2 regions of the Shewanella sp. SP2S2-6 genome follow, and region 2 is predicted to be linked to the other one. Evidence: predicted binding sites of a transcription regulator. Region 2 holds the regulator's gene; the other holds the start of a gene.
What was found. The regulator ArgR, encoded in region 2, controls arginine synthesis, uptake and breakdown. The targets are predictions, from matches to a motif close to ANTGAATANNTATTCANT.
Positions count from the first base shown of each region.

Region 1 (7,233 bases), on a different contig from region 2:
ACTCACCGTGGCGCAGCTGCCTTAATACTTCGGCACTCTGCTCTCGCGGCAAAGAAGAATTGAGATAAGCCGCTGCAACACCGGTTTGCAATAAGCTATCGACTTGATCTTTCATCAAAGAAATCAATGGGGAAACGACAATAGTGATGCCATTCATCATCAAAGCGGGCAGCTGATAACACAAACTCTTACCGCCGCCCGTTGGCATAATCACTAAGCAATCTTGCCCGCCGCAAACACGTTCTATCACCTCCCGCTGACCGTCCCTAAAGTCACGGTAACCAAACACCTGTGCTAGGCGTTGCGAGAGCGGATCATCATGCGTGTCGAGTACGAGCTTTTCCATGGATCTTCTATGTCAAAAGTGAGGGGGCCTATTCTATACCCAAACTAGTTCAAAATGCAGGATTCAACGGTAATTTAAAGTGCTTTAGACGAGGCAATTCACCACAATTGCAGCTATTTTAACCCTAGTGGGCTAAGCCAAAAATAACGAACGCGGGGTAAAATACTTTAAAAACTGCCGAAACTGTGTCGTCATTTCAGCGACAGAGTTGCATTCGCGGTGAGCTTCACTGTAGATTAATTGCTCTAAGCCGCACTTTGTTTATCTCAGTGTTGATAACAAATCCAATTACGCCTAATGCAGTCACTCAGTGACAAGGACCCAAAAATGACCAGCCCAATCCAAGCCGAAGCTTTGAGAAGAGTCGCAGCAGTATTTGATCAACATGTTCCTTTTCATAATCTACTCGGACTTGATATCAAACGTTACGACATTGATGGCGTCGAAGTGGTGATTAACATGAAGCCTGAGCTGATTGGCAACATTCACCAACAAATCCTCCACGGCGGTGTGACAGCAACGGTACTCGATGTGGTTGGCGGACTCACGGCCTTTGCAGGACTGGTCGCCAGTCGTGATGATTGGACGGTCGAAGAGCTGCAGCAACGCCTGCAAACCCTAGGGACGATTGATATGCGCATTGATTATCTTAGACCAGGCCGTGGCCAAATCTTTACTGGCACGGGTAGTGTCATTCGTGCGGGCAATCGAGTGTCTGTATGCCGCATGGAACTGCATAATGAACAAGGCACGCATATCGCTTTTGGGACAGGCACTTATATGGTGGGCTAGCCGCTTCACCGCAGATAACTCATTTACCGTCTTAAAGTTCAACGCCAGTAAACATCTTGATTAGTAAGATGTTTACTGGCGTTGATCGGCCATTCAATCTCTTATCGAGATATTCTGTAACCAAAAGAACGCGGCGATGCCCTTGAGTCAGCGGTCAGACACACCTACAATCGCCGTCTTGTTGTCCTTCGAAGATGTCTCATGCAAGATCTTGAATACCGCAAAGGGATCCTACTCGCCGTCAGTGCTTACTGTATGTGGGGTTTTGCGCCTTTATATTTCAAATTACTCAACCATGTCTCTGCCACCGAAATTTTGCTCCATCGGGTGATTTGGTCATTCGTGTTTATGCTGATCATCATGCAGTTTATCGGCGGGTTCTCACGCTTACGCTTACTGTTTAAACAACCTAAACAGCTGATGGTTCTCACCATTACTTCCATACTGATCGCGGGAAACTGGCTGCTATTTATCTGGGCGGTGAATAACGATCACATGCTCGATGCCAGCCTAGGTTACTTTATTAACCCTCTGCTCAACGTCTTGCTTGGTATGTTATTTCTAGGCGAAAGGTTACGTAAGCTGCAATGGTTTGCGGTCGCACTCGCCAGTGCTGGTGTGTTGATCCAATTAATCTCTTTTGGCTCTATTCCAATTGTCTCACTGGCACTCGCGGGCACCTTTGGTTTCTATGCACTGCTGCGAAAAAAGGTCAATGTGGATGCTAAGGCCGGTTTATTGGTCGAAACCGCAGTGTTATTACCGGTCGCGCTAATTTACCTAGTCGCGACCTTAGACACAGCGACAGCAAGCATGCTGACAAACGATTGGCAACTGAATCTGATGTTAATGGCAGCAGGAATAGTGACCACGATTCCTTTACTCTGTTTTGCAGGGGCGGCGGTACGGATCCCATTGTCTATGCTTGGATTTTTCCAATATATCGGCCCAAGTATCATGTTCATCCTAGCAGTGAGTCTGTTTAATGAGCCCTTCGATGCAGAAAAAGGCGTGACCTTCGGTTTTATCTGGAGTGCCCTGTTAGTCTTTACCTTAGACATGGCCTATAAACGCAAAGCGGCGTGATTATTATCACGCCGATACACAGTTACAGAAGTGATGATGACTTCTGTAACTGTGCTAAAAATTCACTTCCTTGCGGCACTGTCAGTAATAAACTGTAGCCTTTAGTCGTTGGCACTAACACTAACTGCGATTTATCTGTTATCGCCAGAAATGCTCTACCTTTTCCCTGCAAATTAAACCAGCCTAATTGAAACCCTGGCATGCCTATGCCGTTGGTTTTAAAGCTCGGCGTTAAATCAGCCTCTTGCTGCAAATCGACTATCCGCGCCTCGGCGGGCAATAAATCTACGCGGGATAACTGCACTTTATAGAAGGGCACATCCACTGTGAGCTCAGTATCGGTTAACACTAATTCGGCACTATTGGATTGATAAAAAACCCATGAAAATCCGCCCATCATCACCAGCAATATGCCTAAACTCGCCGACTTCGCTATCTTAGGCATATTTTTTAGCCATAACATCAGCAAGATACCCGCTAAACCGAGCAATAAGACGATAAAACTGAAGATAGAGGTCTGGGTGAAAGGGGCGAGTTCGAAGTATTGAGGACTCATTGGCAGCATCTCCCGTGCAGTGAAGCCTTAATCTGCCAACAAAGACATATTATGTCAATAGAAATGCCAGCGCTAATACGAGTACTAGGCTGGCATTGATTAGATTGAGTTAGAACGGCTTAGAGATCGAGCGCGAGAATTTTTGAACGACGTTGATAGTTATACAACTGCTTTTTCTTCTGTGGCAGCGCTTCAACATCTTCAATTACAAAACCATGCTCTAGGAACCAGTGGATACTGCGAGTTGTCAGCGCAAACAAGCGTGAATAGCCGCGGTTTCTGGCCTGATTGATTATGTTCTTTAGCAGCAAACTGCCTCTGTCGGCATCGCGATAATCGGGATGCACCACCAAACAGGCAAACTCGCCCGCATTGTCCTCTTCAAAAGGATAGAGTGCAGCGCAACCAATCACTAAACCATCGCGTTCAATCAACATGAACTGTTCGATTTCGATCTCGAGCTGCTCACGGCTACGACGCACCAGAATGCCTTGTTCCTCCAATGGACGAATAAGGTTCAGTACACCGCCAATATCTGCGATCGACGCACAGCGTAAACGCTCGGCACTCTCAGTCACGATTTGCGTACCTATCCCTTCGCGAGAAAATAGTTCCTGCAACAAGGCGCCATCTTCGAGGTAGCTGACTAAGTGACAACGCGGTACGCCATTGCGGCAAGCATCGATACTGGCTTTCAAAAAAGCCATAGTGCCAACGCAGGCAGAACCTTGCTCGGCCAGCTTGCTCATGATGTTTTGCGCATCGTTTGGCATCAATTCGGCAATCACGTCGCCATTGCGATCGAGAATACCGTTCTGTGAGCTAAAACCGATCATCTTGTCGGCTTTGAGCTTTATCGCCACTTGGGTCGCGATTTCCTCGGCGGTTAAATTAAAGCTTTCACCGGTCACAGAAGCCGCAATCGGCCCCATCAACACGATGCAGTGATTATCTAACTGACGTTTTAAGCCTTGCACATCGATACGACGCACTCTGCCGCTTAAGCAAAAATCGATGCCATTATCCACGCCTAATGGCTGGGCAATCACAAAGTTGCCGCTCACTAAGTTAATTTGCGCACCTTGCATCGGCGTATTGCTTAAACTCATGGATAAACGCGCTGTGATATCAAATTGCAGTGCACCCGCAACTTGCTTGATCACTTTGAGCGAGTCTTCATCCGTAATACGCACGCCTTCGTGGTAGGCAGGTTCGATACCGTTGACTGCTAATGCAGCATCAATCTGCGGCCTAGCGCCATACACCAACACCACTTTAATCCCTAAACTGTGCAGCAGGGCGACATCATTTAAGATGGCGCGGAAGTGATTCTGAGCCAAAGCTTCACCACCCAGCATGACCACAAAAGTTTTACCTCTGTGAGCATTAACATAGGGGGCAGAGTGACGAAATCCATCAACCAGTTCAGTGGTACGCACGCGTTATTTACACCTCATTTTTGAGCTGGCAGCGTCACGATGACATGCCAGGAATGAATCGCTAACTTTCGCGTATGGTATTGCATTTTAATTCACATATAAAGAATTTATTCTCACTAAAGTGCAGTTTTAATGATTTAAAGTGCTTAGAACCGCACTATTTTATATTTTCAGCAAGTGTTCACACTTTTTTAACTTCACAGGGGATGATTCAGCGGCTTAAGTTTGCGAGGCAATTATCTCAACTTGATGACTAACTACTAAAAAAAGCGCAAAAAAAAGCCCCTTAAATAAGGGGCTTTTCTCGAAACACTAACCAAGGATTACTTGATTTTTGCTTCTTTGTAGATAACGTGCTGACGAATAACTGGATCAAATTTTTTGATTTCCATTTTTTCAGGCATGTTACGCTTGTTTTTTTCAGTTGTGTAGAAGTGACCAGTTTTAGCTGTAGAAACTAATTTGATCTTCTCACGATTACCTTTAGCTTTAGCCATGATCTATTATACCTTCTCGCCACGAGCACGAAGTTCAGCAACAACAACTTCGATACCTTTTTTGTCGATCAGACGAATACCTTTAGTAGATACACGTAACTGTACGAAACGCTTTTCTTCTTCTAACCAAAAACGGTGGTTTTGTAGGTTAGGTAAAAAACGACGACGGGTCGCGTTTTTTGCGTGCGAACGGTTGTTACCAACCATCGGCTTCTTGCCAGTAACTTGGCATACTCTTGACATGTCAATCTTCTCCAAAAACAATTTTAACGCTCGAGCATTAATGTGCCTCGTATGGCCGTCGCCCGAGGCACAAAGAGGGCGCATTTTATACACGATCACAGAGTGAAGATCAAGTGTTAGATTAATTAATCCAGCCTCGTTCTGCAAAAGAAACTATCTCTCGATCACCTACAACCATATGGTCCAATAAGGATACGTCTATGGTTGCTAACGCATTTTTTAATCGCTCAGTTATTCGTCGGTCAGCCTGACTGGGCTCGGCAATACCAGACGGATGATTATGACAAACTATAACTGCTGCGGCCTTTTTCTCCAGCACTAAGCTCACCACTTCACGTGGGTACACTGAGGCTGAGTCTATTGTACCGCGGAATAATTCGACAAATTGAATCACTCTATGCTGGCTATCCAGCAGTAAAACTGCGAACACTTCATAGGAGCGATCGGCCAATTGTCGCATTAAATAGTCCCGAGTTAAATCGGGATTTGTTAAAACTTGACCTCTTTGCAGATTTTCCTGCGCTACACGCCGCGCTAATTCGGCCGCAGCTTGAAGCTGGGCGTATTTTACAGGTCCTACGCCCGGAAGTCGACATACCTGATTTCGAGGAGCACAAAGCAGGTTTCTGAGGCCACCAAACTCGCTAATAAGAGACCTTGCAAGATCAACCGCGTTTAATCCCGCCAAACCGTTCCGCAGTAATACCGCCAATAACTCCGCATCCGACAGTTGCCCCGCCCCTTTTTGTAACAGTTTATCTCTGGGACCTTCCCCCTCAGGCCAATCTTTAATGCCCATGCGACCTCCCTGTCATCTCACATATTTTCACTTTACTGAGTATGGACGAGATTTTTTGAACTGGGAGAGTCACTAAAATTCACCGCTTTGTGATATTGTTGGCGGCATTATTTCTATCTCGGATGATGTCTGTGAGTCTGACAAATAAAAACGTCCTGCTGGGCATTGGTGGCGGTATTGCGGCCTATAAAAGTGCTGATTTAGTCCGTCGCTTAAAAGAGCGTGGCTTTGATGTGCGCGTGGTGATGAGCCAAAGTGCGATGGAATTTATCACGCCTTTGACGCTGCAAGCGTTATCTGGACATCCCGTTGCCTCAAGCCTGCTCGATCCTGCGGCAGAAGCAGCCATGGGCCACATAGAACTCGCTCGTTGGGCAGATCTCGTCATCATCGCCCCTGCAACCGCAAACCTATTGGCGCGGATTAATGCTGGCATGGCCGATGAGCTGATCACCACCACGTGTCTTGCCACTGAGGCGCCAATTGCCCTGTGTCCGGCAATGAATCAGCAGATGTACCGTAATCTGGCGACGCAGGCGAATTTAACCAGTCTGGCATCCCGCGGCTTTACCCTTTGGGGACCTGCAAGTGGCAGTCAGGCCTGTGGTGAAGTGGGTCCTGGACGCATGCTCGAACCGCTAGAAATTGCCGAGCTAGCCAGTGTTTTTTTTGCAACAAAAGAAGTCTCTGCGCTGCCTCTTGCAGGCCAGTCAGTACTGATTACCGCAGGGCCAACCCGTGAGGCAATTGATCCCGTCAGATACATTTCGAATCACAGTTCTGGAAAAATGGGCTTTGCCTTAGCCAAAGCCGCGGCAGATATGGGCGCAACAGTCACCTTAGTCTCTGGTCCAGTGAATCTAAGCACCCCAGAAGGCGTGACCCGCATTGATGTTGAATCGGCGCAAAATATGCTTGACGCTGTGATGGATAACGTTGATAAAAAAGATATTTTTATTGGCTGCGCCGCAGTAGCTGACTATCGCATTAGCGACATAGCCACCTGTAAGATCAAAAAATCGGCAGAAGAAATGCAACTTGCGCTGGTGAGGAATCCTGATATCTTAGCCACGGTTGCGAGCTTACCTAACCGTCCTTTTGTGGTGGGATTCGCCGCAGAAACCCATGATGTAGAAGCCTATGCGCGCGATAAACTCAAACGTAAAAACTTGAATATGATCGCCGCAAACGACGTTTCCGTTGCTGGTCTAGGCTTTAATGCCGATGCCAATGCCCTGCGCGTGTTCTGGCCGCACGGCAGTCAAGACTTGCCTGCCACTGACAAACTCACGCTGGCACGGCAATTACTTTCGTTGATAGTGAAAGAAAAAACAAATACATGAAAACACCGATTGAATTAAAAATTCTCGACTCCCGTATCGGCTCAGAATTTCCTTTACCTGCCTACGCTACACCTGGCAGTGCAGGCATGGATCTTCGTGCCATGATCGACACGACTTTGACTATAGCACCGG
Region 1 covers NZ_JAUOEQ010000007.1:146,273-153,505, reverse strand. Annotated here, with positions in the region: gene recQ (DNA helicase RecQ) at 1-346, opposite strand, end outside; gene Q4Q57_RS07980 (thioesterase family protein) at 674-1,138, shown strand; gene rarD (EamA family transporter RarD) at 1,340-2,224, shown strand; gene Q4Q57_RS07970 (PH domain-containing protein) at 2,247-2,780, opposite strand; gene argA (amino-acid N-acetyltransferase) at 2,900-4,219, opposite strand; gene rpmG (50S ribosomal protein L33) at 4,543-4,716, opposite strand; gene rpmB (50S ribosomal protein L28) at 4,723-4,959, opposite strand; gene radC (RadC family protein) at 5,081-5,758, opposite strand; gene coaBC (bifunctional phosphopantothenoylcysteine decarboxylase/phosphopantothenate--cysteine ligase CoaBC) at 5,881-7,101, shown strand; gene dut (dUTP diphosphatase) at 7,098-7,233, shown strand, end outside.
Region 1: a site for ArgR is predicted at 4,299-4,316, ahead of argA (amino-acid N-acetyltransferase). Genes of this name have one in related genera too.

Region 2 (7,233 bases):
TTATGATAAAAACAATAAAATCAATTTGTACCTTAGTGACAGTGGCGACGGCAATATCGTCTTCAGGAGTGATGGCCATGGATAGGATCACGGGTAAAGCCTTTGCGACGCGCTCAGAAGTGTATGCCACCCATGGAATGGCGGCGACCAGTCAGCCACTCGCCACGCAAGTCGCTATTGATATACTCAAGCAGGGCGGCAGTGCGGTCGATGCGGCGATTGCCGCCAATGCCATGCTAGGCTTAGTCGAACCAACGGGTTCGGGTGTTGGTGGTGACTTATTTGCCATCGTCTGGAGCGCGAAAGATCAACGCCTCTATGGCATTAACGCTTCGGGTCGCAGTCCAAAATCCTTAAGTTTAGAAAAGCTTAAATCCCTCGGCTTAGACTATTTACCGCCGCTTGGACCCTTGCCTGTTTCTGTGCCCGGCGCTGTGGATGGCTGGTATGAACTGCATAATAAGTTCGGCAAATTAGCGATGGCAGATAATCTTGCGCCCGCAATCCATTACGCCCGTGATGGTTTCCCTGTGTCCGAACTCATCGCCTATTACCTTGAGGGGAGTGGTAAAAAACTCGCTAAATTCCCCGGTTTTAAAGAAACCTATATGCCCAATGGCAAGATGCCAGCGGTGGGCGAAATCTTTAAAAACCCAGCGCTTGCTTATACCTATGAGAAGATTGCCAAGGGCGGCCGCGATGCTTTCTATAAAGGCGATATCGCCAAAAGTATCGATAAGTACATGAAATCTCAAGGTGGTTATTTAAGTTATGATGACTTAGCGAGCCATACTAGCGAATGGATAGATCCCGTTTCGGTGAACTACCGTGGTTACGATGTATGGGAACTGCCGCCCAATGGTCAAGGTATTGCAGCGCTGCAAATCCTAAAAACTATGGAACCCTTTAATGTGGCTGCTATGGGCTTTAATAGCCCCGAATATGTGCATTTATTTGTCGAAGCGAAAAAACTCGCCTTTGCCGACAGAGCTAAGTTCTATGCCGACATGGCCTTTAATAAAGTGCCGGTTAACGAGTTGATTTCGAAACAATACAATTATGATCGCGCTAAGTTAATCGATCCCAATAAAGCGGCCAAGAGTGTTGATGCGGGTAATCCAGCGTTGCAACATGGCGATACTGTGTACCTGACCACCGCCGACAAAGACGGCAACATGGTGTCACTCATTCAAAGTAACTACCGTGGTATGGGTTCAGGAATGACGCCGCCGGATCTCGGTTTTGTGCTGCAAGACCGTGGGCAAATGTTTGATTTAACTGAGGGGCGTTTTAATACCTACGCACCGGGCAAGCGTCCATTCCATACTATCATTCCCGCTTTTGTGACCAAAGACGGTAAACCTTGGCTTAGCTTTGGGGTGATGGGCGGCGCGACTCAACCACAAATGCACGCGCAGATTGTAATAAACCTGATTGATTTTAAAATGAACTTGCAAGAAGCGGGCGATGCCCCCAGAATTTTGCATATGGGTTCAACCGAGCCCACCGGCGAAGTGATGAATGATGGCGGCTATGTCAGTCTGGAATCGGGCTTCCCTGTGGAAACACGCCGCGAGCTTATCAAGAAAGGTCATGTGCTGCGTGACGGCCTTGGCGATTTTGGCGGCTATCAAGCTATTGGATTTAATGCTGAAACGGGCGTGTATCGTGCGGCTTCTGAGAGTCGTAAAGATGGTCATGCCGCGGGTTATTAACTTCAGCGCCACGCTAAGGTAAGCTTGAGGCAGAGTAAGCTCTGCTTCATTTATTCGATTAAACTGATTGACGAGACTTTTACAGTCTCGTCAATTTTTATATTTAGAGATCTTGGGCGCGATAACGCAGCGTAATGAGCATTATCATGATAAACCAGAACAAACTGTGCGTTAGTTAATGTCATTTTCAGGTAAAGTTGCGGATAATATTGCCGAAAATGAATTTAGAAAAAGGGTGATAACCAAATGGATATACAAAATATGCCGCGTGAACAGTTGGGTGTGTGTGCAGAGGGGAACTTACACAGTGTCTATTTGATGTTTAATGCCAATGACAATGTAGAGTCACAATTACGTCCCTGTCTTGCCAACGTTGCGCAGTATATTTATGAGCTGACAGATCAGTATTCTGACAGTGCATTCAATGGTTTTGTAGGGATTGGCGCTAACTATTGGGATAGCCTCTATCCTAATGCGCGTCCTGAAATGCTTAAGCCTTTCCCTGCGATGCAAGTCGGCAGCCGTGAAGCACCGGCCATTGAATATGATTTGTTCGTGCATATCCGCTGCGATCGTTACGATATTCTGCATTTAGTCGCTAATGAAATCAGCCAAATGTTTGAAGACTTAGTGGAACTAGTCGATGAAGAACGTGGCTTTCGATTTATGGATAGCCGCGATTTAACCGGCTTTGTCGATGGCACCGAAAACCCTAAGGGGCGTCACCGTCAGGAAGTCGCTCTGGTTGGCGATGAAGATCCTGAGTTTAGGGGCGGCAGCTATATTCACGTGCAAAAGTATGCCCATAACCTGAGTAAATGGCATAGATTACCGGTTAAAAAACAAGAAGATATTATCGGCCGAACTAAGCAAGATAATATCGAGTATGAGTCAGAAGATAAGCCACTGACTAGCCATATCAAGCGGGTGAATCTTAAAGATGAGAACGGTCAGTCGATGGAAATCCTGCGCCAGAGCATGCCTTATGGTTCGCTGAAGGAGCAGGGATTGATGTTTATCTCTAACTGCCGTACGCCGGAGCATTTTGAAAAGATGCTGCATAGCATGATGTTTGGTGATGGCGAAGGTAACCATGATCATTTGATGCATTTTACTAAGGCGATGACAGGCTCATCCTTCTTTGCCCCCGCATTGGATTTTATGCTGCAATTCGACGAATAAGCTTTCGATATCTGCGCAGATTCAGCATCAATTAAACGCACTTACGCTAACGGCTAAGTGCGTTTTTTATGCTAATGCGCAGGGAGCCATTTTTTGATATCGAGTTGCCATTGCTGGGCAGTGAAATCGATAAAGGCGCGCACCAGATTTTGCTGATAACTGCGGGACAAGTACACAGCCCACAGGGTTTGACCTGGCGTCGTAAAGTCGGGTAACACTTCTTTGAGCTGGCCGCTGGCAAGGTATTGATTAGCTAAGTCGCAGGGCAAGCGCACTATGCCATGTCCTCGCAGCGCCGCACTGACCAATACGCCCATGTCGTTAGCTTTAAGATTGCCGGTGACTTTTACATGCTCGGCTTGCAGCTCTTTCAGGAAAGGCCAATTTTGTTGCGCCGAGTGTATCAGGCAGTTGTGAGCCAGTAGATCTATGGGCTCGACAAGTGGTGTGTTGCTATCAAGGTAACTCGGCGCAGCGCAGATCACGGCATCTATGGTCATTAAACGGCGGGCAATCAAATTCTCATCGGGCTGCTCGGTGTAGCGCAGCGCCACATCGACTCGCTCATCCACCAATTGGGCAAAACTGTCTGACATCACCAGCTGAATGCTGACCTTAGGGTGAATTTTAATAAAGCGGTCGACGACATCAAACAGACTGTGCTGTCCAAGGCCAATCGGTGTGGCGATACGAATACTGCCCACCAGTTCACTGTTATGGCTGTGGGCACGGCTTTCCATGGCGGCTACTTCACTTAAGATCCGCTGGCAAAATTGCAGCGCTTCTTCGCCTTGCAAGGTCAGGCTGACGCTGCGGGTGGTACGGTGTAGTAAGCGTAAACTCAACCACTGCTCTACTTCTTGAATATGGCGGGACACCTGTAGGCGGCTGAGGTCTAAATGCTCGGCAGCTTTGGTAAAGCTGCCACAGTTTGCCACTTCGACGAAACTGCGTATTGCGGCAATTTTATCCACATTAGTACCTCAAACTGAAACAATCATGCTCATTTATTGATGTTTATCACGGGAAACACTGCAAGTAAACTGGCTTCAATGTAAATCATCAGAGAGAGTTAACGAAATGAAAATCGCAATTTTAGGTGCAACAGGTTGGATTGGTGGTGCAATTTTAAAAGAAGCATTGAGCCGTGGGCACCAAGTAACAGCGCTAGTGCGTGATCCGAGTAAGTTATCCGCTACTGATGTGGCTGTGCATGCTGTGGATTTAGAGCAGCCATTAGTTGCGCAAACCTTTGCTGGCGTAGATGTTGTCATTGCCTCTGTTGGTGGCCGCGCACAACAAAATCATGGCCTAGTGGCGAGTACAGTTCAGCATTTACTGAATGTGCTGCCTAATGCTAAGGTGCCACGTTTATTGTGGGTTGGTGGTGCAGGGAGCTTAGAAGTGGCACCGGGCGTGACTCTGGTTTCTAGCCCCGATTTCCCCGCTGCATATAAAGATGAGGCGTTAGCTCAGGGTGAAGCTTTGCAGGTATTCCGTGCGGCGAAAACTGCAATCAATTGGACCTTTGTGAGCCCAGCCGCTGAGATTTATCCTGGCGAGAGTGAAGGTCCATATCGTCTTGGTGGCGACAGCTTCTTTACCGATGCCAATGGTCGCAGCCGCATTTCTGTTACGGATTACGCTAAAGCCATGTTAGATGAGGCCGAACAGGGCACTCACGCAAATCAGCGCATCAGTGTGGCTTACTGACCTTAGCGTATAAACATCAGTGCGCGAGAGATTGGCTTAAATGTGTAACGTAATCGGGACAATGGCCAAATAATCAGCGCAAGATTGGACAGAAATGCGTACGGATGAAATAGAACAGGTCAGCAAGCTGACCTGTTTTTTTATTCTGCGTAATTGAATAAAGATTTGATGGTTTCTAAGGTATCGGCGATATCTTGGATGCTCGATGGACAAATAAAGATAGTGTCATCACCGGCAATTGTGCCCAAAATGCCTTCTGGTTTACCGATAGAATCCAATAAACGGGCAATCAGCTGCGCAGCACCTGGGCTAGTTCGCACGACAATCATTGCTTGGTTATGATCGACGTCGAGTACCAAATTCTTCAGCGGGCTACCCGCGGTGGGTACGCCTAATTCGGCCGGTAAGCAATACACCATCTCTTGCTTAGCGTTGCGAGTCCGCACTGCGCCGAACTTGCTGAGCATGCGTGATACTTTTGATTGGTTAATATTACCAAAGCCTTCAGCTTGCAAGGCGGTGACGATTTCACTTTGAGAGCCAAAGCGCTCTTCTTTTAAAATCGACTTAAAAATTCTAACAAGGTCATCCTGATTCTTGGTCGTTTGCATAATATTATTATTCGTTATTCAAAAAAACAGGCCCATTTTGAATATTTTTAGAAAAATTGTCAACAAATAACCAGATTGGTTGAATAAAAATTCACTAACCCCCTGTGGTTAAGCGTTTGCTGGGGGCGTAAAAATACCAATTTGAGTAATTGTTCTACATTGCTTCTAACTTATTCCGGAATTCTTTTGTCCCACGACTAAGGGATAATTGAAATTGTTGTGACATTCCAGTAATGTGACGCCAACGTAAATTAGATCCATGTCACACATATCCGAGAAATAACGGAGATAACTATGAAAGTTGCTGTACTTGGTGCTGCTGGTGGTATCGGCCAGGCTCTTGCCCTACTGTTAAAAACTCAACTGCCTGCGGGTTCACATTTGTCTCTATATGATATCGCACCGGTTACTCCGGGTGTTGCGGTTGACTTGAGCCACATCCCGACTGCTGTTGAAATCAAAGGTTTTGCTGGTGAAGATCCAACGCCTGCCCTAGTGGGTGCTGACGTTGTTCTAATTTCTGCTGGTGTTGCGCGTAAGCCTGGTATGGATCGTTCAGATCTGTTCAATATCAATGCTGGTATCGTTCGCAACCTGATCGAAAAAGTAGCGGCAACTTGCCCTACGGCTTTGGTTGGCATTATCACTAACCCAGTCAACACTACTGTCGCTATCGCTGCAGAAGTGATGAAGAAAGCGGGTGTTTACGATAAGAACCGTCTGTTCGGTATCACGACATTAGACGTGATCCGTTCTGAAACCTTCATCGCCGAATTAAAAGGCCTGAACGTTGCTGACGTTAAAGTCAATGTGATCGGCGGCCACAGCGGCGTGACCATTCTGCCATTACTGTCTCAAGTTGAAGGCGCGACTTTCACTGATGAAGAAGTGGCAAGTCTGACTACTCGCATCCAAAACGCGGGTACAGAAGTGGTTGAAGCTAAAGCCGGTGGCGGTAGCGCGACTCTGTCTATGGGTCAAGCTGCTTGCCGTTTCGGTCTGTCTTTGGTTCGTGGTCTGCAAGGCGAAGCTAACATCGTTGAATGCGCCTATGTTGACGGCGGCAGCGAGCACGCAGAGTTCTTCGCACAACCTGTGCTGTTAGGCAAAAACGGTATTGAAAAAGTACTGCCTTACGGTGAAGTGAGTGCATTCGAAGCTAACGCTCGTGATTCTATGTTAGATACGCTGAAAGGCGATATCAAACTAGGCGTTGATTTCGTTAAATAATCTTTCGGATAATCTTTTTAGATTATGACGAATTAAAAACGGAGCCATTGAGCTCCGTTTTTTTATGCCTGCGTTTTACACTTTCTAAAGCTCATTCAGCGGCGTTTGGTGGGAATTTGGCAGTTATCGTCGCAGCGGGCTTTGCCCGTCAGTAAATAGGAGATGCGGTATCTGTGTTTAGCAAAGCGCAGGTAAGTCCAATCGGCGACAGTTTTTATCACGGGCAGGCGTAACAGTTGGATCCAAGCACGTGTGCCTGTCAGTGCCCACGCTTTACAGGTGACATCTAACCCGAGTAACACTTCGCCCGTTGCGGTTTCACCGTGAAGAATAGTATTGGCGTAGTCTTTATCGATATGGCTGAAACGTTCACTAAAGTCGGGTGCATTTAAATCCTCAAGCGCAATCAAGTTGTTGGGATCGCGTGCTTTCAGTTGACGCATTTCGGCGCTACATAATGGACAGTTACCATCATAAAAAATCCGCAGTTCCATCGGGTCCACCTCTGATGACTTGATCACAATACTTACTCTAAGCTCTTGGCTTGCGCACTTAAGCTTGGTTTTCTTCTAGCCTATACGCAGAATAAAGGGTTTTAGATCGCAGCTGATTTTAAATCAACGCTGATTTTAAATTGAATCCGCGCCTCATTTGGCTTTTTGTTAGGTTAAATTCAAATGAGTACAGTAACATCTTGGTTATTCATCAGCTTACCTTTAAGTGAACAAGGTAAAGCCTGAGCAATGACGAATCAAAAGGATAGGTATGACATCTCCCATCAT
Region 2 covers NZ_JAUOEQ010000005.1:170,403-177,635, forward strand. Annotated here, with positions in the region: gene ggt (gamma-glutamyltransferase) at 3-1,715, shown strand; gene Q4Q57_RS06265 (Dyp-type peroxidase) at 1,962-2,897, shown strand; gene Q4Q57_RS06270 (LysR family transcriptional regulator) at 2,969-3,871, opposite strand; gene Q4Q57_RS06275 (NAD(P)-dependent oxidoreductase) at 3,978-4,610, shown strand; gene argR (transcriptional regulator ArgR) at 4,751-5,221, opposite strand; gene mdh (malate dehydrogenase) at 5,516-6,451, shown strand; gene Q4Q57_RS06290 (DUF393 domain-containing protein) at 6,547-6,945, opposite strand; gene folM (dihydromonapterin reductase) at 7,217-7,233, shown strand, end outside.